4 regions of the Psychrobacillus sp. FSL K6-2365 genome follow, and region 4 is predicted to be linked to each of the others. Evidence: riboswitches for the same ligand, from Rfam matches in the RefSeq annotation. Region 4 holds a riboswitch; each other region holds the start of a gene.

Region 1 (7,681 bases), 1.2 Mb from region 4:
TTTTGAAGGGCTTGCTCCAAAACAATTAGATTTATTTGAAGGAGATTTTTAAATGGAATGGCTTATACTTGCAGTTAGTGGTCTTTTCTCAGGAATTGTCGGTGCTTTGGTTGGTCTTGGTGGAGGGGTTATTCTAGTACCTGCTACACTGTTTTTTGGAGCGACTCTTGGCTTGATACCAAATATTACACCTCAGAGTGTTGTGGGCTTATCTGTTATTATGATGATATTCACAGGATTGTCCTCTACACTATCTTATATGAAGAACAAAACGGTCGACTTTAGAAGTGGGTTTATTTTCTTTATTGGTAGTATTCCTGGGACAATATTAGGGGCGTTTGTGAATAAGGGCTTGGATTTACCTTCTTTTAACTTATATTTTGGTATTTTACTTGTTATCTTATCCACTTTGTTATTAGTTCGAGATCGTTTAAAGCCAGTTCGATGGTTTGTGGAAAATGGGAAAAAGAAAACCTTTAATGATGGAAATAATTCATATGTTTACGGATATCCAATTTGGTTTGCATTATTATTAACTTTTGGCGTTGGATTTGCATCAGGTCTATTTGGTATAGGCGGAGGTTCTATTATCGTACCAGCAATGATTTTATTATTCCTATTCCCCCCACATGTAGCAGTTGGTACATCTATGTTTATGGTATTCTTATCAGCAATGGTAAACTCTGTTACGCATATATCATTAGGCAATGTACCTTGGTTGTATACTATTCCAGTAATTCCTGCTGCATATATTGGAGCAAAAATAGGAGCAAAGCTAAACAAAAAGCTGAATTCTGATACACTTGTTTTGGCTTTACGTATTGTACTTCTATTATTAGGTATACGTTCTATTTTAGATGGACTACTTTAACTTTATTCATCTCTATAAGTAGTGAGATGTATGCAAAGTATATACAAGTGACAGTGATGGTTCACAAACTAATGGTCTTTGGCGGATGTAACTATTTTTAAAGAAATTATCGAGCGAGCTCAATAAAAATCTGGACGCAAATATGCCAATTCTTATTTGATTAAGGTGGGTGAAGAATGAGAGAGACGATTTATATATACCATACAAATGACTTACATAGTCATCTAGAAAATTGGCCAATTATTCATCAATTTCTCAATGATAGACGGAAAAACCATAGTTCAGAAGCTTCCTATTTAACGTTAGATATTGGGGATCATTTGGATCGGTCTAATATATTTACAGAAGGTACTCTTGGTAAGGGAAATGTACAACTGTTAAATGACGCTCAATATGATTATGTAACGATTGGAAACAACGAGGGAATCACCTTAAGTCATAATGACTTGGAAGCGTTATACATAGATGCTAATTTTGAAGTGATCGTATCCAATTTTACTGATTTGGAAGGGAATATTCCTACATGGGTATTACCGTATAAAATACATGTGACACCAACAGGCATTAAAATAGGAATTGTTGCGGCAACTGCAGATTATGGCATTTATTATGAAAAGTTAGGTTGGCATATTCAAGATCCGATTCCACGTCTGAAAGAGGTATGTACTATACTTCGTCCACAAGTGGATGTACTTATTTGTATGTCTCACTTAGGAATGTCACAGGATGAAATAATTTCTTTGGAAATTCCACAAGTAGACTTGGTTTTGGGGTCACATACACATCACGCCTTTGAAGAAGGTAAGGTTATAGGGGATTCGTTGCAAGCAGCGACAGGTAAATTTGGTATGAATGTTGGACTTGTAACGTTGGAGTTTGATCATGTGAAAAGGGTTATCCAATCTAAGAAAGCGGTATTAATTCGAACAGAAACATTGCCAGTTCCCTCTAACGCAAGTGATACGCAGTTAGCTTGGGAAAATGAAGGAATAGCTGAAATGTCTAGTATTGCTTTCTACAATCCTTTCAGATTAAAGAAGGAATGGTTTATGGAATCCGATTTATCTCATTTTTTTGGAAAAGCATTACTTTCCTTTACTAATGCAAACTGTGCTATGTTTCCGGCGGGTATCTTCTTAAAGGATCTTCATCAGGGGCCAATTACTGCAAGGGACTTACACCAATGTTTGCCTCACCCGATTAATCCATGTGTTATTACATTAACTGGAGCAGAGCTACTCGAGGTTATTCGTACGGGAAAAAATGAAAAATGGCCAAAGCTTGAAGTAAAGGGGCTAGGGTTCAGAGGGAACTATCTTGGAGCAATCCTATATGAACAGCTTAAAGAGCTGGAAGATGGAACTGTGTTAGTCAATGAAATACCACTTGAAATCGAGAAAATCTATACATTGGCAACTTTAGATATGTTTACTTTCGGTTACTTTTTTCCTTCATTAAAGTTCGCTCCAAAACAATACTTTATGCCTGAAATGATTCGTGATATCGTGAAATGGTATGGACAGCAAGAAAAAAATGAATATAAGTCATGAAAGTCCTCCTCCTTACATATGTAGTAATTAGGAGGATTGTTTTTGTTCTATAGAAAGAAAAAAAAACGATTTGCTTTCTTTACTAATCAGCGTAAAATAGCTATTTTTTTAACTGCTTTCTTGTTATCAGTTGGAGGTCTCATCTATTATATTAATGAGCAGTTGACTACTACCTATCTACAATATGCAGAAGTTCAAACGAATAAAATAGCATCTATGGTAATCAATAAAGCGATTAACTCAAGAATTTCCAATACGCTCGATGTAAATGACATAATCGAAGAGGTTCCTTCAGATAGTACCACAATGGTAACTACACGATTTAATACAGAAATAATTAATCGTGTATTGGCTGATACAAATCAATTAGTTCAGGCCCATTTGGAGCAGGCTGAGCAGGGGGACTTTTCAAGCCTACCTTACTTAGATGACATCGAGTACGATAAACAAACGATGGAGGATCAAGGTGGAGTCGTATTTTTCGTGCCAATGGGGCAAGCGACGAATATTCCCCTTATCGGTAATTTAGGCCCGAAAATTCCAATACGCTTTCACGTCATCGGTAATGTACAATCGAATGTAGTACCTTCGATTACAAAATTTGGTATTAATAATGCGTATGTAGAAGTCAATATTCACATTAAAGTAAATGTACAAATAATCGTTCCTCTAGCAAGTAAAATGAGTACAGTTGAACAGAGTATACCTGTTGCAATGGGGATTGTACAAGGCCAGGTTCCTTATATATACACAGGTGGCGATGGTGATGCAGCTCCATCAATAGAAGTTCCACTACCATTACCAGAAAAATAAAAAACCTTAAAATTATAGTATTTACTGCTATACTAGTGGAAATGAATAAGAATAGGTAGAGGCCGCATGACTTAAGAGTAGTTTACAGGAGAATGACAACTGTGATTGTAAACGGAAGGAAGTTATGCCGAAATTAGATGCTGATCGTCGAGACAAATCTAGTTGGGGTTATTTTGAACAAAAATAACACTGTCATTTATACACTTGTATAAATGGAGAGCTACAGAGTATAAAATTTATGCTTAAAATTTTAACTAAAAGCCAACCTATATATACATTAGGTTGGCTTTTTATATTTAGGAGGATTTGTTTTGGAAAATACGATATTTTCGATTTTACCGCCACTGCTAGCGATTGTAATGGTGCTTGTTACGAAGAGAGTTTTATTATCATTAGGGGTCGGAATCGTTTCGGCAGCTTTATTAGTAGAAAGTTTTTCGCCAATTGACTCATTAAACATTCTTTGGGATTCCTTTATCACATCGTTTTGGGAAAATGGATTGAATGTGTACAATATCTTTATATTATCTTTCATATTAATGCTAGGCGTAATTACCGCCATTGTCAGCTTATCAGGTGGAAGTACCGCCTTTGCAGCATGGGCTGTTAAACGTATTAAAACAAATCGTGGATCTAAGCTATTAACAGTCTTTTTAGGAATTATTATTTTTGTAGATGATTATTTTAATGCACTTGCTGTTGGACAGATTGCACGTCCAATTACAGATTCACATCGAGTATCACGTGCAAAGTTAGCTTATTTTATAGACTCTACATCAGCACCAATTTGTGTAGTTTCTCCAGTTTCTAGCTGGGGAGCATTTCTAATAAGTCAGTTAGGTGTTATTTTTGCTACTTATGCAGTAACAGACTATACACCACTTCAGGCATTTCTGATAATGGCCCCGATGAATTTCTATGTTATTGCTGCTCTTGCAATGGTATTTTTTATAGCATGGACAGACAATGACTTAGGTGAGATGAAAAAACATGAAAAACGTGCAAAAGAAACAGGAGTGCTTTTTGATCCAAATAAATCTAATCCAGGTGATTTACAAGGTAATTTCCCGGAAAATAATTATGGAAAAGTGAATGATTTAATTTTACCGATTTTATCATTAATAGCTGTTACACTAGCTTCAATGTTTTGGACAGGGTACCAGGCTTCAGGTAAAGTGATGAACTTATTTGTTATTTTTGAGAACACAGATGTACCACTTTCATTATTTATAGGTGGAATCGTATCGAGTATATTAGCAATACTATTATACACTCGTCAATTCAAACAAAATCCAGAAGCGAATGTTGGGTTGTTAGGGAAAGCAGTTATTTCTGGTATTAATTCAATGTTACCGGCTATTTGTATTTTAATATTTGCTTGGTCACTTTCATTTTTAATCAATGCACTGGGGACTGGTGAGTTTTTAGCTAAAATCGTTACAGAAAATAATATTCCAGTAGGGATAATCCCATTCCTACTATTTGTTTTAACAGCATTTATGGCTTTCGCAACTGGTTCATCATGGGGGTCGTTTGGGATTTTACTGCCAATAGGTGCAAGCATCATTATGGTAGTAGAGCCAGAATTACTACTACCTGTTTTAGCAGCAGTTTTAGCAGGTGCAGTATTTGGAGACCATTGTTCGCCTATTTCTGATACAACCATTATGTCTGCAACTGGTGCAGGCGTTAACGTAATTGACCATGTAATGACCCAGTTACCTTATGCAATTGTTAGTGCAGTCATTGCTGCAATTGGATATTTAGTATTAGGTCTTACTGGTTCCGTTATCTTTGGATTTATAACGGTAGTCATCATCCTTATCTTATTATTCTCTATATGGAGTCTTAAAAGTAAAAGAGTAGTTTAGCAATTTTAATATTGGATGTCTCTGGTAATTGTATGGTTGTTTGCAATTAAATAATATGTTACATTGACAACAGTGTAGTTAGTTTATTTAGAATGGGGTCGAGATGAAATGACATCGTGTAAACCAACGAAAACAGAGTACCAAAGAAAACCAGAGTGGCTAAAAATTAAGTTAAATACGAATGATGAATACAAAGGTCTTAAAAAGTTAATGCGTGAAAATAATCTAAATACAGTATGTGAGGAAGCAAAATGTCCAAATATACATGAGTGTTGGGGTTCACGTAGAACAGCTACATTTATGATTTTAGGAGCTATTTGTACACGTGCATGCCGTTTTTGTGCAGTGAAAACTGGACTACCTAATGAGTTGGATTTGGCTGAACCAGAAAGAGTTGCTGATTCGGTTGTTATTATGAATCTAAAACATGTTGTAGTAACAGCAGTTGCTCGAGATGATTTAAAAGATGGTGGATCTGAAGTTTTTGCTGAAACTATCCGTGCGATTCGACGAAAAAATCCTTTCACTTCAATAGAAGTTTTACCTTCTGATATGGGTGGGATTGAGCAGAATATCCGTAATATTATGGATGCAAAACCTGATATTCTTAACCATAATATTGAAACCGTTCGTAGACTTACTCCAAGAGTTCGTGCAAGAGCAAAATACGATCGATCCCTTGAATTACTGCGTCGAGCAAAAGAAATGCAACCAAGTATTCCGACAAAATCTTCGTTAATGTTAGGTTTAGGGGAAACACATGAAGAGATAATAGAAGTGATGGATGACCTTCGTGCTAACAACGTAGATATAATGACGATCGGTCAATACTTACAACCTAGCAAAAAGCATTTACCAGTTCTTAAATACTATACCCCAGCCGAATTTGGAGAATTGCGCAAAATTGCCATGAGCAAAGGATTCTCACATTGTGAAGCTGGTCCACTTGTTAGAAGTAGTTATCACGCAGATGAACAGGTTAACGCTGCGGCTAAGCAAAGACAATTGCAAGGTGAGGAACTTCTAGCTACTCCAAATAGCTAATGGATGGTGATTAAATGATAGTTGCAGAAGGCTTTACTTATGAGATTATAGAAGATTTTCGTGAGGCATTTAAAGAAGAAGCCTTTTTAGATCGTTACAGTGAAATCTTAACTAAATACGATTATATTATGGGCGATTGGGGTTATGGTCAGCTTCGTCTTAAAGGTTTTTTTGAGGATCGTAGTCACAAAGCTACATTTGATACGAAAATAGGGACGATGAAAGATTATTTATATGAATACTGTAACTTTGGCTGTGCCTATTTTGTCGTGAAGAAAATAGGAGTAGCCCCGAAAGTAGTTCCTGTAGAAACTATAAAAGAAGTAAACGAAAACCTTGAGCAAGATCAATTATGATCTGCTTAAGGTTTTTTTGTTGTTGGAAGATGTTTGATGTATGGGCGCTTCTCTCACATTTATGGGCTATAGCACGAGGCTTAAGGGCCAATATAGTAAGTTTATGGGCTATCAGCTGATAATTACAAGCTAAGACATAGTTTAAGGGCTATTTTGGAGTTTTTTAGGGCTATCTGCAAGTCCGAAGTGTAAGGAAACACAACTAGCCTCCTCATATTAACTTAATAACTCGCGTAAATAATCTCTTAATTCCAGCGCTTCTTCTTCTGATCTATTAAATACATGCTCCAGATAGCCTGGTTCGTCCACATCATCGGGACCGATTATAGCTGCCCGTCCATATTGTATATCCATCACGAGTACTTTTCCAAAAAAACGAGAGCTTTGGGAAATAGCTAAATCATATCTTTGGGATTCCCCTGTAAAACCTACAAATCGTGTTTTGGTATCCTCTACATCATCGTACAAATAAAATCGTTCCACTAGTGACACTCCTTCCTACCATAGAATTATGGTACTATAGAATAGGAGTATATATCAACTGAGCAACTATTAGGAGGCTTTTCAATGTATTTTGTAGATAGAAAAAAAATTGCTTTAACATTGGCACATATGAACCAGTTGTTAAACATTATAGAGACAAAAAAAGATTGGCAAGCAGATGAAGTATCCAAATTAGCGTTCGAGCGAATTGGTCAAAATATTATTGAATCTGTTATCGATGTAGGGAATTCGATGATCGACGGATTTATTATGCGTGATCCAGGTGGGTACGATGATATTATCGATATTTTAACAGATGAAAAAGTTATCACCGTTGAAATGGACGGCCCTTTAAAAGAAGTTATAAATTTTAGAAAAGTACTTGTTCGTCAATTTTATGCGGTAGATCACAAGCAATTAGAAGGAATTCTCGTCAAGAATTTACAATACTTAAAGGAATTTCCTAAAGCTGTAGAAACATATCTAATAGACGAATTAGGACCAGTTTCAGCTTTTTTACCTGAGGATTCTAATGTTAAATTATAAAGCATATTTTATTGATTTAGATGGAACTGTCTATAGAGGTAAAACGCCAATTCATGAAGCTGTGGAATTTATACATTATTTACAAAGCAATGAGATCCAGCCTTTTTTTGTTACAAATAACTCTTCTATGACGCAAAAGCAGCTGCA
Region 2 (7,681 bases), 1.5 Mb from region 4:
AGTATCATCTAAATGTACTGTTGGAGAATCTCCTTCACCTTTTGTATTTACAGCTCCGTTAATACCGCCTTGTGCACAAACAGAGTGCGAACGTTTAACAGGTACTATTGAAAATAGATCTACATGCGTGCCATCCTCGGCAGCTTTCATTGTTGCCATTAGGCCAGCTAATCCACCGCCGACAACAATCAGTTTACTTTTTGCCATGCTATTCTCACTCCTCGATTTAATAGTAGTTGAACGTCTTTACAGTTTCTTAAACGAATGCTAGAAGAGCTTGTACGCCAACTACAGATAACGCTAAGAAGATAATTAATGTTACATATGTTGCAATTTGTTGGGATCTTGCAGATTGTGTAATACCCCAGCTAACTAGGAATGACCAAATACCGTTAGCTAAATGGAATGTAGCAGAGATTACACCTACGATATAGAAACCTAACATCCACGGATTAGATAAGATCTCTTCCATCATGTTAAAGTTAACTTCTTTTGCTCCAATAGCAGCTTGGAAACGTGTTTCAAAAACATGCCATGCGATAAATACTACAAGGAAAATTCCAGTAAAACGTTGTAAAATAAATAAATAGTTTCTTAATGTACCAAAGTTTTTCGGATTATTTTTTGCAGTGAATGCAATATAAATTCCGTAAAATGCATGGAACATTAATGGAAGATAAATTACGAAGATTTCTAACATTAATCGAAATGGTAGACTCTCCATGAAGTGAGATGCACTATTAAATGCTTCTTCGCCTCTTGTAGCAAAATGGTTTACTACTAAATGCTGCGCTAAAAACAGACCTACTGGAATAATACCTAGTAAGGAATGCAGTCGACGCCAATAAAATTCGCGCTCATTCGACAAAACAATTACCCCCTCAAATTTCCGACCGAAAGGAATGAAAACTATCGCAAAAAAACAATTGTGTTCAAAACTTTCACATCATCATGTTACGTATTTATGACATATCCATTGTACTCTCATCATTTTAGAGCGTCAAGGTATCTTTCCGAATTTCCATATGGATTCCTCTACCTTTTTTGGATAATAATTTGTTTATATAATCACAATCTATTCGGTCCCCATTCCTATTTTTTTATGATAAAATAAATAGGCAATAATGATTTTGGAAAGAAGGGTTGCTACTTGAATGAAAAGGAACATTCACATGTAACTTCCTTTGGATATGAGTTAATAAGAGACCATGTGCTTACTTCTATTCTCGGAAAACATGAAAAAGATATATTATATTGGGCTGGGAAGGATTTAGCTCGCAAATTCCCCCTTTATTCAATGGAAGAAGCCGTCACGTTTTTCAACGAAGCTGGATGGGGCACTTTGCATTTAGAAAAAACAACAAAAGATTCAGTTTTCTATACGTTAAGTACATATAATCTACCTAGAAGTGGACAGAGTAGAAGTCATCGGTTAGAAGCGGGTTTTTTAGCTGAACAACAACAGAAGCTTACTGGTTATTTAACTGAATGCTACGATGAAGAAGTTAAAAAGAACGGCTTAGTTACTTTACAAATAAAATGGGATTCTAAAACTAAAGGGTAACAGGATAGTCAGCTAATGACTTTTCCTGTTACCCTTTTCAATAAATAAGCGTATATAAAAGTGTCCCGTAAACACAGGGTTTATATGGATTGAAAGATTGAATAATACTACTGATTTCCGTTTCAACGCACTTTCATGTTTCAAAGCTAGCGTAGCGATGCGATGCAGAAACAGGCGGACGCTTTCCACGGGGGAGTGATGAGCTATCTCCCTCGCTAACGCGTCGTTGTGATAAAAATCAAACGGTAGTAATATAGCAATAAGTCTGTCCAAAGTCTGCTGAAAACGGTAGAAACAGGTTTTAAACTTTAAGAACCAAGCATCTTTTTGACTGTTTTTTTTGATTTTATTTGAGATAGTTTAATTTCAACAGTACTTTAAACTATAAATTATTGTACTGATTGATGCGTTAATGCAAGATCGAATTCGTCATGTAATGCATTAGCAGCTTCTATCATATGCTGCTGAGGTACGACAACTGACACTTTTATCTCAGATGTACTTACCATTTTCACAGGAATATTCTCTTTTCTTAATCGGTCAAACATTTGAGCAGCCACCCCTGGGTTTGAAACCATCCCTGAACCAACAATAGAAACCTTAGAAAGACCTACTTCAAAATCTGCGAAAGTAAAACCAAGCTCCTGTTTATGTGTTTCTAAAACTGTAATTGTTTCAGCCAAGGATTCCTTTTTAATTGAAAAAGAAACTGCGGGTTTCACTCCATCAACTATCGACTGGACAATTATATCCACGTTAATATGATTTGCAGCTAAAGTAGTAAAAATAGAAGCTAAAGAACCGTTAAATGGCACCTCGTATTCTATAGTTAATCGAACGATATCGGATTCAAAAGCTACCCCACGAACTACTAAATTATTTTCCACATCTACTTCCTCCTTCAAAATCGTTCCTTCTCCATCTTTATAACTTGGGCGAACTCTTAATGGAACCTTATAGTTTTTAGCGAATTCAACCGCACGTGGATGCAATACCCCTGCACCTAAATTAGCTAGTTCTAGCATTTCGTCATATTCAAGTTGTTCCAACCTTCGAGCATTCTCGATATAGCGCGGATCTGATGTATAAATACCATCAACATCCGTATAAATATCGCAAATTTCTGCTTTGATAGAAGCAGCAATAGCTACAGCAGTTGTATCAGATCCCCCTCTGCCAAGGGTTGTAATCTCTCCTTCTTCTGATATCCCCTGAAAACCTGCTACAATAACCACTTTATTTGAATCAAGTAAACTATCAATTTTAGCGGGATCCAGTTTCAGTATTTTTGCATTTCTATGTATATCATCTGTTATGAGACCGACTTGAGCACCGGTCAGAGAAATGGCATCTATCCCAATTGCATTTAACCTAATAGAAAGTAAAGCCATCGTAACTTGCTCCCCATTGGATAAGAGCATGTCCATTTCACGTTTTGATGGTGATTCTGCTAATTCAAAAGCAAGGTTTGATAATTCATCCGTTGTTTTACCCATTGCAGATACTACAACAACAATATCATGTCCTTTATCTTTCTCACGTTTCACTCGAGTAGCAACATTTTCAATTTTTCCAGTTGATTCAACTGAAGTACCGCCAAATTTCATTACAATTTTAGTCATGAACATCCGCTCCCTAATTAATCTGTAAGGATTAAAAAATGCTTTCCACATATTGTGAAAAGCATTGTCTCATACACGGTCCAAAAAATCTGCCCATGTGAGATAGCCCTCCAGAATATAAATTCTGACAATTCTACATCTATTAAATGCAGAACCAACAATAGAATAGGAAAAGCTAATCTATGTTTCGGCGAAAAACCCTTTCCACAGCCATTCTAGGAACTTTCCTTCCTCCTGCTGCGTACTGATGTCTAATCGCACCTCTATCTTCACTTAAAATACAGTGAAATATTCAATTACGCCTCGGTGTAAATGCCTCCAGACTTTGAATTGTGCTTACGCATTAACTCCTTCAAAATCTATGACATCCGCCAGAGGCTTAACTTGAATCAGCAATTTTTAACCACGTATTTGCGACGTTTTGTACTGAGTCAAGTTAAATTGTTTCAACCATAACACATGATTATTCAGAAGACAATATATTTTTCTGAAAATGATTAACCATGATCTCTGCTTGCTTACTAGGAAGACCCGCTTCCATAAACTCTTCTTTACTAGCAGCTTGTATTTTCTTTAAGGAACCAAAATGCTTTAATAATAACTTTTTCCGTTGAGGTCCGATTCCTTCTATACCATCGAGAGATGATGCAATAGTATGCTTCCCTCTTTGTTGCCTATGGAATGTTATAGCAAAACGATGGACTTCATCTTGAATACGTTGTAGCAAATAAAAACCTTCACTCGTCCGCTTCATCGGTATTAGTTCCAAAGGGTCTCCATAGATAAGCTGAGAAGTTTGATGCTTGCCATCCTTTGCAAGACCTGCAATTGGAATATCTAACCCCAATTCATCCTCTATAATTTCTCGTGCAGCTTCAATTTGTCCTTTTCCTCCATCAATAATGATTAAATCAGGCAGTGGCAAGTTTTCCTTAAGTACACGAGTATATCTTCTACGTACAACTTCGCGCATTGCTCCGTAATCATCATGCTTAGCTGCGGTTTTAGTTTTATACTTACGATAATCTTTTTTGCTGGCTCTACCATCAATAAAAACAACCATTGCAGATACCGCATCAGTCCCATGAATATGAGAGTTATCAAAAGCTTCAATTCGCATTGGAGGTGCAATATTCATCGAATCACCAAGCTGTTCTATCGCGCCTATCGTCCGTTCTTCTTGTCTTTCGATTAAATGAAATTTCTCCGTCAGTGCAATTTTAGCATTTTTTTCCGCCAATTCGACCAGATTTTTCTTCGTCCCTCTTTGTGGTACGAAAATCTTCATTTCTAACAGTTTTGAAGCCAAGTCAATATCCGTACTCAAAGGAACATAAATTTCTTTTGGTTTAATATGTTCTGATTTCGCATAAAATTGACCTAAAAATGTTATAAACTCCTCCTCTGGATCTCGGAAGATTGGAAATAAAGAAACATCTCTTTCAATAAGCTTCCCTTGTCTGATAAAGAATACTTGAACACACATCCACCCTTTATCCACATGGAAACCAAAAATATCTCTGCTTGTGAAATCATTCATCGTCATTTTTTGTTTTTCCATAACTTGTTCAATATGTGAAATCTGATCACGGTACTCTTTTGCTCTCTCAAATTCAAGCGCTTCTGCAGCTGAATTCATCTTCGTAACCAATTCTTTTTTCACTTGCGTATGCCCGCCATTCAGGAAACTAGTAATTTCATGAATGATTTTATCATAAGCACTTGCTTCAATTTTTTTCACACATGGAGCTAGACACTGACCCATATGATAGTAAAGACATACTCTATTCGGCATTTTTTGACATTTGCGAAGTGGATATAAACGATCCAGCAGTTTTTTCGTTTCATGTGCCGCATGAGAATTCGGATAAGGTCCAAAGTATTTCCCTTTATCTTTTTTAACTTGTCTTGTAATGATCAGTCTCGGATCTTTTTCAGCAGTAATTTTAATATATGGATACGTTTTATCATCTTTTAACATAATATTGTATTTAGGATCATGTTTTTTAATAAGATGGAGCTCGAGTATTAAAGCTTCCACCTCAGATGAAGTGACGATATATTCAAAGTCAACAATTTCTTGTACTAATCGAAGCGTTTTCCCGTCGTGAGCTCCTTTGAAATATGAGCGTACGCGATTTTTTAATATTTTTGCTTTTCCTACATAGATAATAGTTCCTTGTCGGTCTTTCATTAAGTAACATCCTGGCTCATCTGGTAGGATGGAACACTTTTGTTCGATCAAATCATTATTCATATTATCACCTGTTTAAAAAAACCGGGTACTATGTAGCACCCGGTTTTGAATTATGCGTTTTTTTCTACTAATTGTACTAATGCTTCTTTTGGTTGGAACCCAACAGCCTTGTCTACAGGTTGGCCATCTTTAAATAATACTAGTGTTGGGATAGACATAATACCGAATTGACTTGCAGTCGCTTGGTTTTCATCAACATCTACTTTTACGATTTTAACTTTATCGCTCATTTCAGCATCCATTTCTTCTAATACTGGAGCTATCATTTTACAAGGTCCGCACCATGTTGCCCAAAAATCTACTAATACTAAACCTTCTTCTATTTCTGTATTAAAAGTTTGATCTGTTCCGTGAACTATTGCCATATTAAAAATTCCTCCTTTGTCTACTATGTAATGATTATAACAGACAGAAATATCAACATCTACATATTAGCTTGAAACAAAACAACCGATAACAAAACCGTGCAATACGCCCGATCCTGTAAGAACATAAACATAGATATACCGTTGACGATTTCCGCTCCGGGCAGACGCTTTCCGTGGGTTGAGCGATGAACTATCCCCTCCGCTACGCGTTCGATGGGTTGTTTCATCTGTCTCACTGTTCCCACTGGAGTCGCCGCCCCTACGCTCCAATCAACCGTGTACACTTTTAGTAAAAAGATAGTTGAATGCAATCTCACTTAATTATTCGTAGTATATTTAGATCCGATGTGTTGAAATGGACCATTATACAAAGAAAATTCACTGTCATCAACTATCTTTAAACAATAGCATTTCTTCTAATTCATATTCGACAACAGTATTAACGCTTTCTAAAATTGGATCAATCTTAACATTGCTTTGTCAAAATTTATATTATAGTACTAAGCTATAATTGATTGTAGTGAAATGTGGCGACTCCAGCGGGAAAAGCGTTAGGCGAAGACCCCGCAGCGCAGCGAGGAGGCTGAGGCAATGCCCGCGGAAAGCGTCCACATGTAACGAAAATCACAGGATTATTCATTCTTTAAAATCTTATGAAGACAGTGTACACGGTACATTTTCATATACTTTATTCTACAAAAAAGAAGACTGCCCAAAATTGTAGTTTTGTACAGTCTCCATTATTATTAAGCGTTTACTTTAAGTTTTTTGAACTCTTCTATAAGCATTGGAATTACTTCGAACAAATCTCCAACGATACCATAGTCTGCAACTTTGAAAATATTTGCTTCTGGATCTTTGTTGATAGCTACAATAATTTTCGAGTTAGACATCCCTGCTAAATGCTGAATCGCTCCAGAAATACCTGCTGCAATATAAAGATCCGGAGTTACCACTTTACCTGTTTGACCGATTTGTAATGAATAATCACAATAATCAGCGTCACAAGCTCCACGAGAAGCTCCAACTGCTCCACCTAGTACGTCTGCAAGTTCTTTTAAAGGTGCAAATCCTTCTTCACTCTTAACTCCGCGACCACCAGCGATAACAACTTTCGCTTCCGATAAATCTACACCTTCTGTAGATTTACGAACTACTTCTTTAATAATAGTACGAAGATTAGTTATATCTACTGACATAGAAGATACTTCCGCTGACTTACTATCATCTTTTGCAAGAGGCGCAATATTGTTTGGACGAATAGTGATAAATTCAATACCATCTTTTACTTTAACTTTCTCAAAAGCTTTACCAGAGTATATTGGACGGATAAATACGGCCGCATCTCCTTCACCTTCGATAGAAGTTACGTCTGATACTAAACCAATTTGTAGTTTACTTGCAATTTTAGGAGATAAATCTTTCCCAAGTGCTGTATGACCAAATACGATTGCCTCTGGATTTTCCTGTTCAATCACAGCCAGCAATGCTTGACCATAACCGTCTGATGTATATTGTTTTAAATGTGGATGCTCCACAGTTATTACACGATCAGCGCCATATTTTCCAAGCTCATTAGCCAGTTCTCCCACGGAATCTCCTAATAGAACACTAACAACTTCTCCGCCGCTAGAAATTTGTTTAGCAGCAGCGATCGCTTCATATGATACGTTACGAAGAGCACCTTCACGTGCTTCTCCTAATACTAATACTTTTTTAGACATGCTTTTTTCCTCCTAATATTAAAATTATTACGAATCAAATATGCATTGGCACATTTTCTCCTGTGCGAACTCTTCGCAGTACAATATTTGCTGTATGAAGTTAAACGACTTTTGCTTCCGAGTGAAGTAAATGAACTAACTCTTTT
Region 3 (7,681 bases), 760 kb from region 4:
GTTCCCTTAGAGCTACTCATATATATTTTTTTTACGAAAGAACTTTATTAATTACTTTTACCTTCTGCTTCCCATCTAGCTATTTCCGCACGAACTTTCGGTGCCACTTCTTTACCTAGTAATTCTATTGCTTTCATCACGTCTTCATGTGGCATTGAACCAACTGGTACATGAAGCATAAAACGGGTGATACCAACATTTTTACGGAGAAATATAATCTTATCTGCTACGGTCTTTACATCTCCTACGTATAAAGCACCTTCCAAGCTACGTGCAGCATCAAAGGTTGAACGCGTATACGGACCCCATCCGCGTTCTCTGCCTAAAACGTTCATCGCTTGCTGTGTCGGCGGAAAAAATTTATCTACTGCCATTTCGGTACTTTCGGCAACAAAACCGTGCGAGTGGGATGCAACTGTCAGCTTGGACACATCATGACCTGCTTCACTAGCAGCTTTCTTATATAGCCTCACTAGTGGTTCAAACTGTAATGGACTTCCTCCGATAATCGCCAGCACTAGTGGCAATCCAAGGAAACCAGCTCGTGCAACAGATTGTGGAGTTCCACCACTTGCAATCCAAACCGGTAGAGGGTTTTGAACGGGACGCGGATATACCCCGCGATTCTGAATAGCAGCTCGATGCTTACCATCCCATGTAACCATTTCAGACTCCCGTATTTTTAATAGCAAATCTAACTTTTCTTCATACAGTTCATCATAGTCTTTTAAGTCATAGCCAAAAAGGGGGAAAGATTCGATAAAGGAACCACGTCCAGCCATGATTTCAGCACGACCATTAGAAATAGCGTCTAATGTAGAAAATTCCTCAAACACTCGCACTGGGTCATCAGAAGAAAGTACTGTTACAGCACTTGTGAGTCTTATTTGCTTCGTCCGTGAAGCAGCTGCAGCTAGAAGAACAGCTGGAGCAGAAGCCGCATAATCCTTTCGGTGATGTTCCCCTACACCAAATACATCTAACCCAACTTGATCCGCTAATACAATTTCTTCAACAACCTCACGTATACGCTCAGCATGGCTAATTACTTTGCCTGTTTTTACATCTGGTGTTGTTTCTACAAACGTTGTTATTCCAATTTCCATTTAATTTACCCCCTAAATTTCTGCGGTTTCATGTTTTTTATAATTAGTCTGTCGGCATTAATGATACCTTATCATTCTATTTATATTCAATTTTCCGGTTTTATTAGAGGTAGATATTTTTGGTTTAAATTACCACTCCGCAAGTACAGCTAGTTCAAGAGCAAGTAAATCCAGATTGAAAGAAAGTAAGTAAGGACACTCCGCAAGTACCGACTTCTTGAAAGCAAGTATTTAACAGACGAACGCAAGTAAATAGATTAAAATCCTTAGAATTGACAATTCATCATGAATTGTCTCTTTTTTTCACTTCACTCATTAAGTAATCAACGAACAAGTCATCCCTTACCAAAGCTGCCTCATAGTTTCTTTTTAGGAATCGCTCTCCTTCTTCAAAACTAGTAAAGGTTTGTCCTATTTCGGTTTTATTTTTTTCAAGTATCCAATCCTGATTATTTTTAGAATACAAAATGAACGTATCATTTTTTCTATTCATATAAAATGAACCAAATGATGATTGTTTCAAATTATATTGATTTCTTTTTGCATCTTCTAGTATCGGTAGCAGATGGAAAGTGTCCAAAACAAATAACTTATAAGCTTCTTCTGTTAAGGTACATCCAGATGCTTTTTGATGTCCTCCGCCGCCGAACTGACCAGCAACTTCAGATACATCAATATGATCATATATAGTACGAAGGGAAATTCTTTTCCCCCCCATAATTACTATCGCTATATAGTCGAGATGTGGATATTCTTTTCCTAGTTCATTGCCTAGCTCTGAATGGTAAGTTTCTGCATACACAATTCCTGCCAAATGTTCCCCTATGGTTGCTTGGACAATTTCTCTTTTCTTGCGACGAATATAACGGTCAATCTTGTCCGCTTCCATTTTCAATATTTTCTTTTCAAATTCATCAAAATCAAAATGATCACTTGTACGAAGTCTCTCTAATATTTTTTCTTCGAATTCTTCCATCGATATTAAATAGAATAGTGAGTTAAGCGAGTGAGCTTGGTGGTTCTCATTCTTCTCCCATTCCCATGTATCATACTGTCTAACTAATTCTACAAATTCTGTGAGTGCTGCAGTTGGTTCCAACAATTTATTTGTTACAAGATATTCATATAACAATGAAGTAGCTGAAGTTAATTTGCCTTCGTGATCTTCTACTAGAATATATCCCCACTCATAATCATTAAAGTGTAAGGCAGATTTGTGATGATCAATCAGTTGGACCTTCCCTTTTGCATTATAAAAGTCATTAAGCCTTTTTTCATTGTCCTCGTTTGGAGTCAAATCAGTTACAAATAAAAATGTATCTGGCTCATCATTTTCTAAAAAGTATTCAATCTCTCGATTAAGGGAGGAAATCGAATTATAACGCACCTTCACTTGCTCACCAAAAGCAAGCTTTGCTAAAATGCCACATCCGACACCATCTAAATCATTATGAGACAATAATTTATACATCCTTTTCACCTCTTGAATAGTATGGTTTTAACGTATGAAACTTATTAATTATACTGACCTTAAATAGCTTTATATTTATTTTACAGGTAAACTGTTGCATTAGTATTAAAAAACATGTATTATTTTAATAATTAAATATTCTCTTATTTCAAATACATTTGAAGTAAGGATAGAGGCGCGAAGACCATCAGTACACATTTGGAGGATAATGAGATCCTTTGATATTTGTGGAAAGGGGAATTTGCCGAAGTTGAAAGAATCTCATTTTTCTTGAAGCTGGTTCTGCTGTTGAATAAACACTGAATTGTCATATAGGAGACTATATGGAGGGCTATCTTACGCACGGAAATATTACTTTATTTCTATTGCAACAACGAGCCCTCGTTGTTGCTTTTTTGCGTCTACATAACTTGACTAAACAACCGTCAAGTTATGCCTCCGGCGGATGTCATAGATTTTGAATTTCGCTAGTGTAATTTAAAATCTTTACGCAATTACGCGGAGGCATAATTGATACCGCCCTTCTCCCTGAATTTTTAATAATATAACTAGAGGATGTGGAGAAGTTATGAATTTTGGACAAATATTAACGGCTATGGTGACTCCTTTTGATCATAATGAGGAAATAGATTTTCCAGCTACACGAAACTTAATAGACTATTTAATTGCCAATGGAACTGATGGTTTAGTCATATCTGGTACAACCGGAGAGTCTCCGACGTTAACAGAGGAAGAAAAAGTTAAACTGTTTAAATTTACAGTAGAAGTTGTGAATGGTAGAGTCCCGGTAATTGCTGGCACCGGCTCGTATAACACAAAAGCATCCATCGATTTAACAAGACAAGCAGCTGATGCAGGTGTCGATGGTATTATGCTTGTTGTTCCCTATTATAGCAAACCATCAAAAGAAGGATTGTACCAACACTTCCAAGCAATTGCTGCAGTTACATCTTTACCGATTATGTTATATAATATTCCCGGTCGGAGTGTTGTCAATATGTCAGTAGAAACCGTTGTAAGACTTTCCGATATTCCGAACATCGTAGCTATTAAAGAAGCTAGTGGGAATTTAGATACAATGGCTGAAATTATTCAAAATACACCTGAAAATTTTTCACTATATAGCGGTGATGACGGGTTAACAATCCCAGTAATATCGATTGGTGGAGCAGGAGTTATTTCAGTAGCATCACATGTTATTGGGAACGAAATGCAAACAATGATTGAAAAGTTTAATAGTGGCAATGTAAGAGAAGCTGCTAAGGATCATCGCAGTCTTTTACCTATCATGAAAGCATTATTTGCAGCGCCAAATCCAACTCCTGTAAAATCGGCATTAAATTTAAAAGGAATTCCTGTAGGTGGTGTTCGCTTACCTATGATTCCTTTGAATAAAGAAGAGCTGAATTCTTTACAAGAAGTATTATCCACATTGCAACAAACCGTGAAAATATAGCATTTTCAATTGTCTATAGAAAAAGAGGAAGAGCGAACTCAATTTAGAATTCGCTCTTCTTTATTAATTTCTGTATTTTACAGCTAATCCTTTAAGGAATTTGCGTGCAAAATTATCCCCGCATTCCTTATAATTACGATGCCCTGGTTTTCTTAAAATAGCACCTAGTTCACCTTTAGATACAATAATTCCGCCATCATCTAATACTTCCAGCATATCTTCCGTTGTTAACTGTAAAGCTACTTTTAGTTTCTTCAAGAGTATATTATTCACATGATCCTTCTGCTGTTCTGCAGGCTCTGGATTAGTAGATTGTGCCTGTTTTGGATCCTGTTTACCTCTTTTATGTATGATTAAACCATTCAAAAATGATTCCAACATCTTGTTGTTACACTTCATATGATTTTCATCTTCCACTACTTCAACATCATCATCTTCTTTTGATTTAGTAAGAATTTTAAGTACATCTTCTTTTGTAAGTTCAACGCCACCTAGTTTAAAAATCTCTACCATGTCTTTGTTTTTAATATCTAGGGCATATCTTAATCTGATTAATATATCATTATTTTCCATTTATTAACCTCCTATAAACTATCTATATAACCAACATCTTCTCCATTTTACACGATTTCAATTCCACTATGTTACTACCTTACAATTTAACTTTTAAATTATTTTCATAAAAAATAAATATGCCTGGTTTAACACAATTCAGAATTGCATTAGAACCAGGCACTTTTTATTCTGCTGTTTTAGCTGTTTTAAATTTAGAAACTGCATCAGCAAGGTTCATAGCAATTGTCGCCAAATGTTGGGAGCTTGCTACCACTTCTTCCATTGAACCAACCGATTCCTCAGCGGACGCAGCTGTCTCTTCTACACCAGCAGCAGATTCCTCTGAAACGGAAGCAATTTCTTGAACAGATGCATTAATCTGTTGGCTATTTGCGCTAACTTGGGCTAGATTCTTTGAAATCTGCTCTACTTTTTCTGTCATTGCATGAATACCAATTGTAATTTCTTTAAATTTTTCACCAGTACGTTGTATCTGATCTGTTCCATCTGTTACTTCTTTATAACCGTTCTCTAAAGTGGTAACTACTGATTGAGATTCATTTTGTATGGTTGCGACAATATCGGTAATTTCTCCAACTGAATGGGATACTTGCTCCGCAAGCTTTCTCACCTCATCTGCTACAACTGCAAATCCTTTTCCATGCTCTCCTGCTCTTGCTGCTTCAATTGCTGCATTCAAAGCCAATAAGTTTGTTTGATCGGCGATAGATTGAATAACCTCAACTAGGGTTGATATTTCATTCGTCTTGTCGTCTAATCCTTTTACTCGGTCCACAGAGCCTTTGACAATTCCATCGATATCTTTCATTTTATTAACGGATAGTTCCATTAACTGCTGTCCATCCTCCGCACCTAGTGTCACCAAGCGAGAATCTTCAACAATACCTCTACTCGATTCATCCGAACTTTGAATAGCTTGTGCAAAACCATCCATCATTTCAGAAATATCCGACGCACTGGACGCCTGTGTCTCGGCCCCATTTGCAAGCTCATGCATTGTGGTCGCGATTTGCTCACTACCAACTTTAACTTGTTCTGCTGATTGAGATAATTGCTCGGATTGACTTGATAATGTATTGGAAGCCAAATGTATTTCAGAAATAACATTTTGTAAATCTTGTTGCATCTCATTTGTAGCATTGACCAACATTCCAATTTCATCTTTTCGCTTCGTAATTAATGGTGACTTGGTTAAATCACCAGATGCAATTTCCACCAGTCTTTCTGCTACTTTACGTGTTGGATTTCCAATTTTGTTGCCCATAACAACACCAATGACAACAGCTACTATCAATGCAACAAATGTAATGACAAATACGATGAATCGATTCGTTTCAAATGCTGACTTGTTGATATTATTCAGTTCCTCCGCAAGGGAGATATTTCTATCTTTTAATACTAGTAAACTATCTCTAGAAACCGCAAATGCTTCCTCACCCGCTCTTAGACCAGCAAGGGCATCATTATAGTTACCAGCATTAACTAATCCGATATTCGATTGAACTATAGTTGTAAATGCATTCCAATCTGTTTCAAATTTCGTAATGGCTTTTGCCCCATTCTCATCAAGTACTAGCCCCCGGTACTGCTCGATGAGTAACGACACTTCTTCCATATTCGTTTTTGCTGTTTGCGTCTTTTCAGGACTTTCATTTAACACTGCAGACAGCATTTGTACCCTCGTATTTTCTGTTAAGCTTGCCATTTCAACTACAACCGTTAAAGGTATAACACGATTATGATACATTTCTTTCGAGTGTTGGTTAGTAGCACCAAGTGCTAACAATGACACACCTGCCACTACAAAGATGAATACCGTAATTATCAAATAAGTACTAATCAGCTTTCCTTTTAGTTTCAACTTTGAAACCCCCTGTTCTTTATAACTCAAACTCTATTTCCTATAAAACCCTTTATAAACTTACGATTATCAACACATTCTCACAATAAGAAAACTGACTCTCTATAACCTTATACTTGTTTATCGGATTATTTTAAAGTCTGTGAAGTGATCAAAAATCTATTTTTTTCAGCAATAAAAGAGTATAGAAAAAGTGCTTGGTTCTAATTGTGAACCAAGCACTTTTCTATACATGTAAAATTACTGTTGCTCCGCATGTCTTTTAAAGTTGTCTAAAATTGCCTGCCATCCTTCTTGCTGCATTTCAATCGGATTAGCCGTTTCAGCTTCAAATACTTCTACCACTTTCGTGTCGTTTTCTTCCGCGATGAAAGTGATTTGAACTTTTCTTCCATCCTCTAATTTATAAGAAATGAACTCGTGGGTACGTACTTCATCATAAATGCCTCCAAAATCAAAACCAAAGCTTCCATCTTTCGCTTCCATTCTAGAAACAAATTTCCCACCGGCTTTTAAATCATTTTCTGCGTATGGTGTATGCCATTCATCAGAAGCATTATTCCACTTCGTTATATGAGCAGGCACTGTCCAATATTCCCACACTTTTTCAATCGGTGCATGTACAGTTGCTTCAATTGTTATTATCGAATGATTCGTATCCATTTTCTCATCTCCCTTTACTATGTTATCCTCTTTAGATTCGCTATTTCTATCATTTATTCCTTCATAGTTTTTCAGAAATTCAATCGAATAAAAACAAATTGGCGGCAGGTGATGGCACTTTAATCCATAACTAAATAACACAACGTGAGCATTATAAATAACATTTACTTGCTTTGTTGGACAACAATTAACAACTTTAATAAATTGTTATTTCTTAAAATTAGTTTATATAGTTCCAGATTGCACTTTATAGTTCCTTATAACCATACCATTTGTCTTCGTCATCCCTAACCTATCATAATAAGAAACTAAGTCATCATCACAACACAAATCAATCATATAGATGTCAGCAAGTTCTTTTAACATCTGGCTAACTAGTTCCTTACCTATACCTTTATTTTTATATTCCGGTAGAACCTCCAGGAATGGAATATAGGCCGATAAAACTCCATCACTAATTGCTGTAATAAATCCAATTACTTTATTAGTATTATCATCAATCGCAATAATTACTTTATTGCTTTTATTTAACAGCAGTAGGTGGGTTT
Region 4 (7,681 bases):
TATGAATCGCTTGCCATGAAACTGGACGCGGAGGATATTAAAAAAGAAATGAAGGCGATTGAACAGCGACTACGAAGAACGATATTATTAGCTATGCAACACTTAGCTACACTAGGGGCAATTGACTATACCACTCCAGAATTTGAACATTACGCACCACGATATTTCGATTTTCAAGAAATTCGAAAGTTATCAATAGAAATAGTTGAGGATAAGTTAAACTCTTCTAAAGTAAAGGTAAATATTAAAAAATTTCTTCAAGCACTCTATTTAGAAGTACTTGAAAATTATAAATAGACTTATGATTAAGTTGCTACCGTATATATTTAAGTGATTGCAGCAGGAGTATTGCTTCCAACTACTTTCTTCTCAGTATTATTCGGATTAGGCATCGCAGCAATCGGTGATAAAGTAAAGCCTGTTCAAGCTTTCTTCAAGTACCACCGATGGAGTGTTCTGGGTCACAAACATTATTATGAAATTTGCGCTATTTGGGGTAAAGGAAGTTCAACATAATAACTGTAAACAATAAAACCGGCTATCTATTTGGATGGCCGGTTTTTAAATCTCTGCTTAGCTTGAGTGGATAGTTCCAACGAATTGACCTCTTGAGCTTGTCGAGCAGCTAATTTTAAATATAAGAATTCCCTATAGACGTTGGTCTTGGTGTTTCTTCTTCACTAATGTGTTTAATATTGGTAGTAAAGCTTAAAGCCAAGATGACAACACTTGATAGGGTTAGCAATATAATCTTCTTTTTCATCTTATAAATCCTCCCATCTATTAATAAATTTTTGTTTAAATAGAATCTGATTTGATTTTTGATAGTATAAACTCGCAGCTTTAAATTTATTATGTTTAAAAAAGTAATCTGCTAGTAAAATCGAATACTTTTGAACATGACGTTCATCCTGTTCCTTTTCGAAATAATTTATAGCTTCCTTTAATAAATTTTCAAGTTCATTATTAAAATTGTGGTAATTTATATAAATTTGTAAGTGAAAATAATAGGAACTATTTTCTTTGTTAGAGTTTTTTCCCCCCACTATTTTATCTAAGCCTTTCTTACACCATTTGAGAACCTGTTCATGATCAGACTGCTTGGAGTACTCTTTTACAATGGATAGAATTGTTAATAAATACCCTTCAGCATTACAATCTTCTTCTTTAATTCTTAAACTAAGCTTATAAAACTCAATTGCTTTTTCATGACACCCTTGGATTGCATATAATGAACCTAGATTTTGATAAATCACCTCCTCATAATTAATCAGTTTATAATCTTTTGCCAGTTTCATCGCTAAATTATAGTTCTTTTCTGCTTCTTCATACTTTCTCATTTTTTTATGTGCAATTCCTATAACGATGTAATTATCAATTGCTCTTTCGAATAAAAGATTGTCCTTATAATAAAGTAATGATTTTGAAGCGAAATTGATTGCGTTAAAAAACTCATTGCACTTAAAGTACGTTAAACTTAGGACATTATAAAAATCAGCTATTTCCCATTCTTCATTTTTACCATTATTTATAAATCTTAAAGACATCTCTAATCGACTTAATGCTTCTTGATAATTTCCATCCAAATAACTATAAAGTCCTAAGTTTAGATTAATGATAAACTTTTGTTTCTCGTCCATACCATCTCTTATTTTTGCAATTACGTTATAGGTAGATTGCAGGCTATCCTCCTTATCATCAAGTATTAATAGGAGACGAAATAGATAAAGGTGATAACTATAATAATTATTTAGTTGTAAAAAATATTGATTTTTATTAGTGTATTTTTGCAAGGATTCTCTTATAAATTTTTTGTCCCTTTTTAATACTCCCATTTTGTACAGTTCAGATAACGATGCAATAACTTTATTTTCCTTTTCACTGGATACTTGATCTATTTCTATATTTAGTTTTTTAAGTAAAAACGTTATTACTTCGTCACTTGGAATAGTTAAATTATTTTCTATTTTGCTTAAGTAGGATGTAGAGCAGATTCCCTTGGCCAATGTGGTTTGTTTCATACTTTGGTTTAATCTTTCCGATTTTATTATATGACCTATACTACTCATTTTCTTCACCCCTTATGAATTAGTAATGTACTAATTCTTGAAAAAAACAAAATATCCTTTTTCAATCGTTCGACTTGAAACGACTGATACTTGGTTGAAAAGCATAATAAGTAGTAGAAAGTTGTAGAATATAGGGTTTTTACTTATCCAATTTTTATTAAAATATAGTAAAATTTCATTAAATTAAGAAATTAGTATTAGATATGTATTAATAATCTAAGATAGTAGAGCGTGTTTCCCAACTTATAGTTATTCTAAAAATACTAAATATTTAGTATAATATGATAAATATCAATTAATTTAATCCAAGGTGATTTTGGAATAGACTGATGGATGATTTTCCTCTTTTCGGACAAGTCAGCTCATTAGAATACAATTCGAAGGGGTTTACTCAACAGGTATATCAACGCTTAAGGAATGGTAAAAATTAAAGAAAGGGGGATAACGCATGATTGGCGAGGGAAACATTGTACAACTAATTGGAAACTTTGGATTTCCCATTGTAGTCACTATTTACTTATTGCATCGATTTGAAAATAAAATAGACGCTCTAGAAAATACCATTCACAATATAGCAAATGTTGTTAACAATAGCATAGAAAAAAGAAAGTAACATGTAACATGGATGAAACTGATATCCTGTTGATTATATAAATTGATAGAGAAAAAACTCTTTTTTAAGAATGGAAGTTAAGCTTATTTTCACTCTGAACCTACGATTTTCTTTAACGAAAATGACAGAAGTGAAAAGTAATCCATCCCGAGTGGCTAACTCAAAAAATGGATTACTTTTTTCATGTAAATCACAATATAATTTTTTAGTTTATTTTCCACAATTACTTCTACTTTCAAAAAATTGGTTATCCCTCTATTGACGATTTAACTTACCAAATAGATTACGTAAGCCCACAATCCAAAATAGAAGAATCATTAGCAGTATCTTTACTCTAAAATTGGTATATCTGATCATGTAGCTATTAATCTCAACGTATAAATAGTTTTTTCGAGAGTCAGTTGACAGATAAGTATGTCTAATGTAGACTATGAAACATAATTGAATACGACCTCACTTAGTATAGTGAGGTAGAGGCGCGATATTTAACAGTCCATAGTGGAGTTTGAGAAGCTATAATTCTATGGAGAAGGAAATGTCGCCGAAGTTAGTAATATTTCTCGGTATTACTTGCTGGGTCTGCAGTTAATAATTGCAGGACTGTCCATTATAAACATCCCGGTTTTTAATGGTGTGCTATCTCATTTGGGAAAAGTAGAGGATTTGGGCAACTATACATATTGCGACCTGAGTTCATCTCAGGTCTTTTTTTGTACAAGTTGTCTTTTTTTATAGGAACAAACATACACTGATAAAAAGGGAGTAATTAAAATGAAAAAGAGATTAGTATTTATAACGATATTCGCAAGCTTGTTATTATTATTAGCAGCATGTGGAACAGATGCTACTGAAACTTCAGGGTCTTCATCTGATAATAGTAAAGAAGCAGCAGTAGATACATTTACAGTTGGTTTAGAAGCTGGTTATGCACCTTTTAACTGGACACAACTAGATGACTCTAATGGTGGAGTGAAGATTGATGGTAATGCAGAATATGCTGGTGGATATGATGTGGAAATTGCTAAACGAATTGCTAACGGATTAGGAAAAGAACTAGTTATCGTCAAAACAGAATGGGACGGTCTTGTACCATCATTGCAATCAGACAAAATTGATGCAATCATAGCGGGAATGTCACCTACAAAAGAGCGTAAAGAAACAATCGACTTCTCGGAAAACTACTACACCTCCAACTTTGTTATGGTAGTGAAAAAAGGCGGTGCTTTTGAAGGGGCTACTTCGATTCAAGATTTTAGTGGTGCTAAAATTACAGGTCAATTAAATACATCACATTATGGTGTTATCGATCAAATTAAAGATGTGCAAAAACAACCAGCGTCAGATAATTTCGCGGCAATGCGTGTGGCATTAGAGTCTGGAGTTATTGATGGATATGTATCTGAAAGACCAGAAGGAATTAGCGCATCTTCTGCAAACGAGAACTTTGCAATGGTGGAGTTCACAGAAGGATTTAAAGCAAAGGAAGAAGATACAGCAGTCGCTGTAGGTTTGAAAAAAGGTAGTGACTTAACAGATAAAATTAATGAAATTTTAGCGGAAATAACGGAAGAAGAACGTCAAGAAATTATGGATAAGGCGATTAATAATCAACCAGCTGCTGAATAAAAATGATGTGATACCGGCTGCATCTTTTTGCAGTCGGTTTTTATATGGAAGGAGGGAAATGTATGAGCATTGAATATATTATTTCGATGATTACAAGTAACTGGCCGATGTTCCTTCGTGGAGCAGGAATGACACTACTAATCTCCATAATTGGTACGATTTTTGGAGCAGTTATTGGTTTGCTGGCAGGAGTTATTCGTACAATTCCTACGCCTGAGAGAAAGCTAAAACGTATTGTATTAAAAATAGTTAATCTGATTCTTTCTGTTTATATTGAGTTTTTCAGAGGAACACCAATGATTGTACAAGCAATGGTAATATTCTATGGCTCTGCACTAGCTTTTGGAATAGATATGGACCGTACAATGGCTGCAATATTTATCGTTTCGATTAACACGGGTGCTTATATGGCAGAAATTGTACGTGGTGGTGTCATTTCGATTGATAAGGGACAATTCGAGGCAGCACAAGCAATTGGTATGAATCACTTCCAAACAATGTGGGGTGTTGTTTTACCTCAAGTCATCCGAAATATACTGCCAGCAACAGGCAACCAATTTATCATTAATATTAAAGATACATCGGTATTAAATGTGATTGGTGTTACGGAACTATATTTTCAAGCAAAAACAGTTGCAGGAATAAGCTTTAAGTATTTTGAACCGTTCTTTATAGCATGTATTTTATATTTCGTCATGACTTTTACAGTAACATTAATATTACGTTATATAGAAAGAAAACTAGATGGACCAGAAAACTATAGCATGATTGGACAACCACCACCGCAACTTATGTTAACAAAAAGTAATACTAATATAGATTAAACGAAGGAGGAGAAATCTATGCAAAATGTCATCGAAGTTCAACATTTAAGTAAATCCTTCGGAAATCATGAGGTTTTAAAAGATATAGATTTTTCAGTGAACAAAGGAGAGGTTGTTTGCATCATTGGTTCCTCTGGATCGGGAAAGTCTACTTTACTTCGTTGTATAAATTTGTTAGAAAAGCCTAGTGGAGGGCAAATCATCTATCATGGAGAGAATATTTTAGATGAAAAACACGATATCCATGCTTACAGAAAAAAGTTAGGAATGGTTTTCCAACAATTTAACTTATTCAACAACCATAACGTGCTGAGCAACTGTATGGTTGGACAAGTAAAAGTGATAAAACGCTCTAAAGAAGATGCCGAAAAAATTGCTTTAAAATACTTAAAAGTAGTTGGAATGGATCAATATGTAAACGCTAAACCTAAGCAATTATCGGGTGGTCAAAAGCAACGTGTTGCCATAGCGAGAGCGCTATCGATGGAACCAGATGTTATGTTATTTGATGAGCCAACTTCCGCACTTGATCCAGAAATGGTTGGAGAGGTGCTTAAGGTGATGAAAGAATTAGCGGGCACAGGACTTACTATGTTAATAGTTACACATGAAATGGAGTTTGCTAAAGAAGTTGCTGATCGAGTTGTTTTTATGGATAAAGGAGTAATTGCTGAGGAAGGAACGCCTGAACAAATCTTTAACAATCCAAAGGAAGATCGAACAAAGGCTTTCTTAAAACGAACATTAAGCTAACAACAGCATGGGGGAATCGATAGGTGAACCTTTTCAATCTGATTAAAAAAGATCAGGAATACTGGCTTGTGGATCAACTAAAAGTATCTTATGTTCCAAACATTGATTACTTAATTGCATTTGATAAAATATTAGCAGAGTGGAAAGAAGAAAAAGTAGCATATTTATCACTATTAATAGATGAAGAGAATGAGGACTGGATCTTCAAGCGTCGGTTTAAAAAAGTGTCTTCTATTGTAGAATACACAAAGACATTGGAAGGACCATTTATAAGTTCTGGTAGCTTTCAAGTACAATCTCTTTCCGATAGTCATATGACTGATTTGGCTTTTGCTACATTGTACGATTCATGTAGGAGTGGTTCAGCTAACAAAAATAATATATTTACTATCAATCAAATAATGGAATCACTTGAAAGTGAAATAGGTGTTAAGTGGCGAGACCATTGCTTTATCTTTTCTCAAAATGCAATGAACTACGGTATTAGTATTCCACATATTGAACAAGGGACTACTGATGAGGGAAGAATGTTTTACTTTGGGGTTGTACCAGAACAACGATGCAAAGGATACGGAACGATATTTCATGCTATTTCATTAGAACTCTTGGAAAATTTTGGTGCGAAGGTATATGTGGGAAGCACAGATACAAATAACAAGCCCATGAGACGTATTTTTGAGGCTAATGGATGTATATTACGAGATATAAAAGGAATTTACCGAATAGACATAAAAAAGTGGAATTCATAAAATGAGTCCACTTTTTTTGTTTTAGAAAGAAATAGCCGCAGAAGCAGTAATTGACTACCTTATCGTTATTCATTTATTCCTAGGGTAAGTAGGTATTTTTATTGTTCTACTACTTCATCTTGGTAAACTGGAACCCATCCCTCTGTTGTTACAAAAATGCGAACAGCAACAACTTTACGATCCTCAGATAATGTGAAGTAGTGTGTAATATTCTCGGGCACAGATATCAAATCACCAGGTGAAAGATGAACTTCAAAGTAGCGTTCATCCTTGCCTTGTATGATGAAGACACCGTGACCACTTACAATATAACGAACTTCATCGTCGGTATGAAGGTGCTTTCGTTCGAAATTTTTTAACAGTTCGTCTAGGTTAGGGTTAGAGTCAGATAGAGAAATAATATCGGCGGACTGGTACCCGCGACGAGTTGAGATGTCGTCTATTTCACTTTTGAAAGCTTTTAGAATCTCTTGCTTTTCATCGTCGTCTAAGTTAAATTTTTCACGAAGGTTTTCTGGTAACTTGTCTATATCCCAATGTTCATAAATTACTTCCTGACTTTCTAAAAATGCTTCTACCTCGTTTTGTGCTTCAATTGTTTCACTTGTTTCTTGGATTTTAATAATAGCCATCAAGAATCTTCCTTTCTATTTTAAGTGTATTTGGTGTAATGCTAATTGATACTGAAATAAAAACTCACAAGCTTCTAGTAATTTTTTTGCCTCAAACCCATCTTTTCCCCAAACAGTTATACCATGGTTACGAATAAGGATTACTCCTTTGTCAGCAGAAATATAAGTTGTAAACACTTCCGCAAGTTTGGGAATATGAGCGTAGTTAGGAATAATTGGTATGGAGAGTATTGCATCTTCTTCCCACATACCAAAAGCTTTAATGAGTTCAATGCCTTGAAAATCTACTGAACCTTTATCACCGTACAACTCAGAGATAACGTTATTTGCAACTGTATGGATGTGAAGACTGCAAGCAGCATTTGTTTCTCGATATATTGCACAATGGAGTAATGTTTCAGCAGATGGTTTTAAA

What was found. Region 4 has a riboswitch for lysine ahead of MKY29_RS21575 (transporter substrate-binding domain-containing protein). Riboswitches for the same ligand answer to the same signal wherever they lie in the genome.
Region 1: another riboswitch for lysine. It lies ahead of MKY29_RS15225 (Na+/H+ antiporter NhaC family protein); the one in region 4 lies ahead of MKY29_RS21575 (transporter substrate-binding domain-containing protein).
Region 2: another riboswitch for lysine. It lies ahead of MKY29_RS13705 (aspartate kinase); the one in region 4 lies ahead of MKY29_RS21575 (transporter substrate-binding domain-containing protein).
Region 3: another riboswitch for lysine. It lies ahead of dapA (4-hydroxy-tetrahydrodipicolinate synthase); the one in region 4 lies ahead of MKY29_RS21575 (transporter substrate-binding domain-containing protein).

The regions. Positions count from the first base shown of each region.
Region 1 is NZ_JBBOOO010000001.1:3,034,257-3,041,937, reverse strand. It holds gene MKY29_RS15245 (DUF72 domain-containing protein) at 1-52, shown strand, start outside; gene MKY29_RS15240 (sulfite exporter TauE/SafE family protein) at 53-871, shown strand; gene MKY29_RS15235 (bifunctional metallophosphatase/5'-nucleotidase) at 1,048-2,421, shown strand; gene yunB (sporulation protein YunB) at 2,464-3,234, shown strand; lysine riboswitch at 3,283-3,465, shown strand; gene MKY29_RS15225 (Na+/H+ antiporter NhaC family protein) at 3,546-5,105, shown strand; gene lipA (lipoyl synthase) at 5,214-6,149, shown strand; gene MKY29_RS15215 (YutD family protein) at 6,164-6,505, shown strand; gene MKY29_RS15210 (DUF3055 domain-containing protein) at 6,722-6,988, opposite strand; gene MKY29_RS15205 (DUF86 domain-containing protein) at 7,073-7,534, shown strand; gene MKY29_RS15200 (TIGR01457 family HAD-type hydrolase) at 7,521-7,681, shown strand, end outside.
Region 2 is NZ_JBBOOO010000001.1:2,743,236-2,750,916, forward strand. It holds gene sdhA (succinate dehydrogenase flavoprotein subunit) at 1-207, opposite strand, end outside; gene MKY29_RS13695 (succinate dehydrogenase cytochrome b558 subunit) at 257-868, opposite strand; gene MKY29_RS13700 (YslB family protein) at 1,151-1,564, shown strand; gene MKY29_RS13705 (aspartate kinase) at 1,954-3,186, opposite strand; lysine riboswitch at 3,282-3,460, opposite strand; gene uvrC (excinuclease ABC subunit UvrC) at 3,650-5,443, opposite strand; gene trxA (thioredoxin) at 5,494-5,808, opposite strand; gene MKY29_RS13720 (electron transfer flavoprotein subunit alpha/FixB family protein) at 6,558-7,535, opposite strand; gene MKY29_RS13725 (electron transfer flavoprotein subunit beta/FixA family protein) at 7,636-7,681, opposite strand, start outside.
Region 3 is NZ_JBBOOO010000001.1:3,488,420-3,496,100, forward strand. It holds gene MKY29_RS17610 (LLM class flavin-dependent oxidoreductase) at 48-1,106, opposite strand; gene MKY29_RS17615 (DHH family phosphoesterase) at 1,390-2,577, opposite strand; lysine riboswitch at 2,740-2,919, shown strand; gene dapA (4-hydroxy-tetrahydrodipicolinate synthase) at 3,146-4,033, shown strand; gene MKY29_RS17625 (YehS family protein) at 4,097-4,606, opposite strand; gene MKY29_RS17630 (methyl-accepting chemotaxis protein) at 4,773-6,470, opposite strand; gene MKY29_RS17635 (SRPBCC family protein) at 6,711-7,133, opposite strand; gene MKY29_RS17640 (GNAT family N-acetyltransferase) at 7,359-7,681, opposite strand, start outside.
Region 4 is NZ_JBBOOO010000001.1:4,250,215-4,257,895, reverse strand. It holds gene MKY29_RS21600 (response regulator) at 1-297, shown strand, start outside; partial or broken gene MKY29_RS21595 (cation:dicarboxylate symporter family transporter) at 334-499, shown strand; gene MKY29_RS21590 (hypothetical protein) at 632-763, opposite strand; gene MKY29_RS21585 (helix-turn-helix domain-containing protein) at 765-2,069, opposite strand; gene MKY29_RS21580 (YvrJ family protein) at 2,518-2,682, shown strand; lysine riboswitch at 3,146-3,329, shown strand; gene MKY29_RS21575 (transporter substrate-binding domain-containing protein) at 3,454-4,308, shown strand; gene MKY29_RS21570 (amino acid ABC transporter permease) at 4,371-5,132, shown strand; gene MKY29_RS21565 (amino acid ABC transporter ATP-binding protein) at 5,151-5,885, shown strand; gene MKY29_RS21560 (hypothetical protein) at 5,909-6,634, shown strand; gene MKY29_RS21555 (1,2-dihydroxy-3-keto-5-methylthiopentene dioxygenase) at 6,733-7,266, opposite strand; gene MKY29_RS21550 (methylthioribulose 1-phosphate dehydratase) at 7,282-7,681, opposite strand, start outside.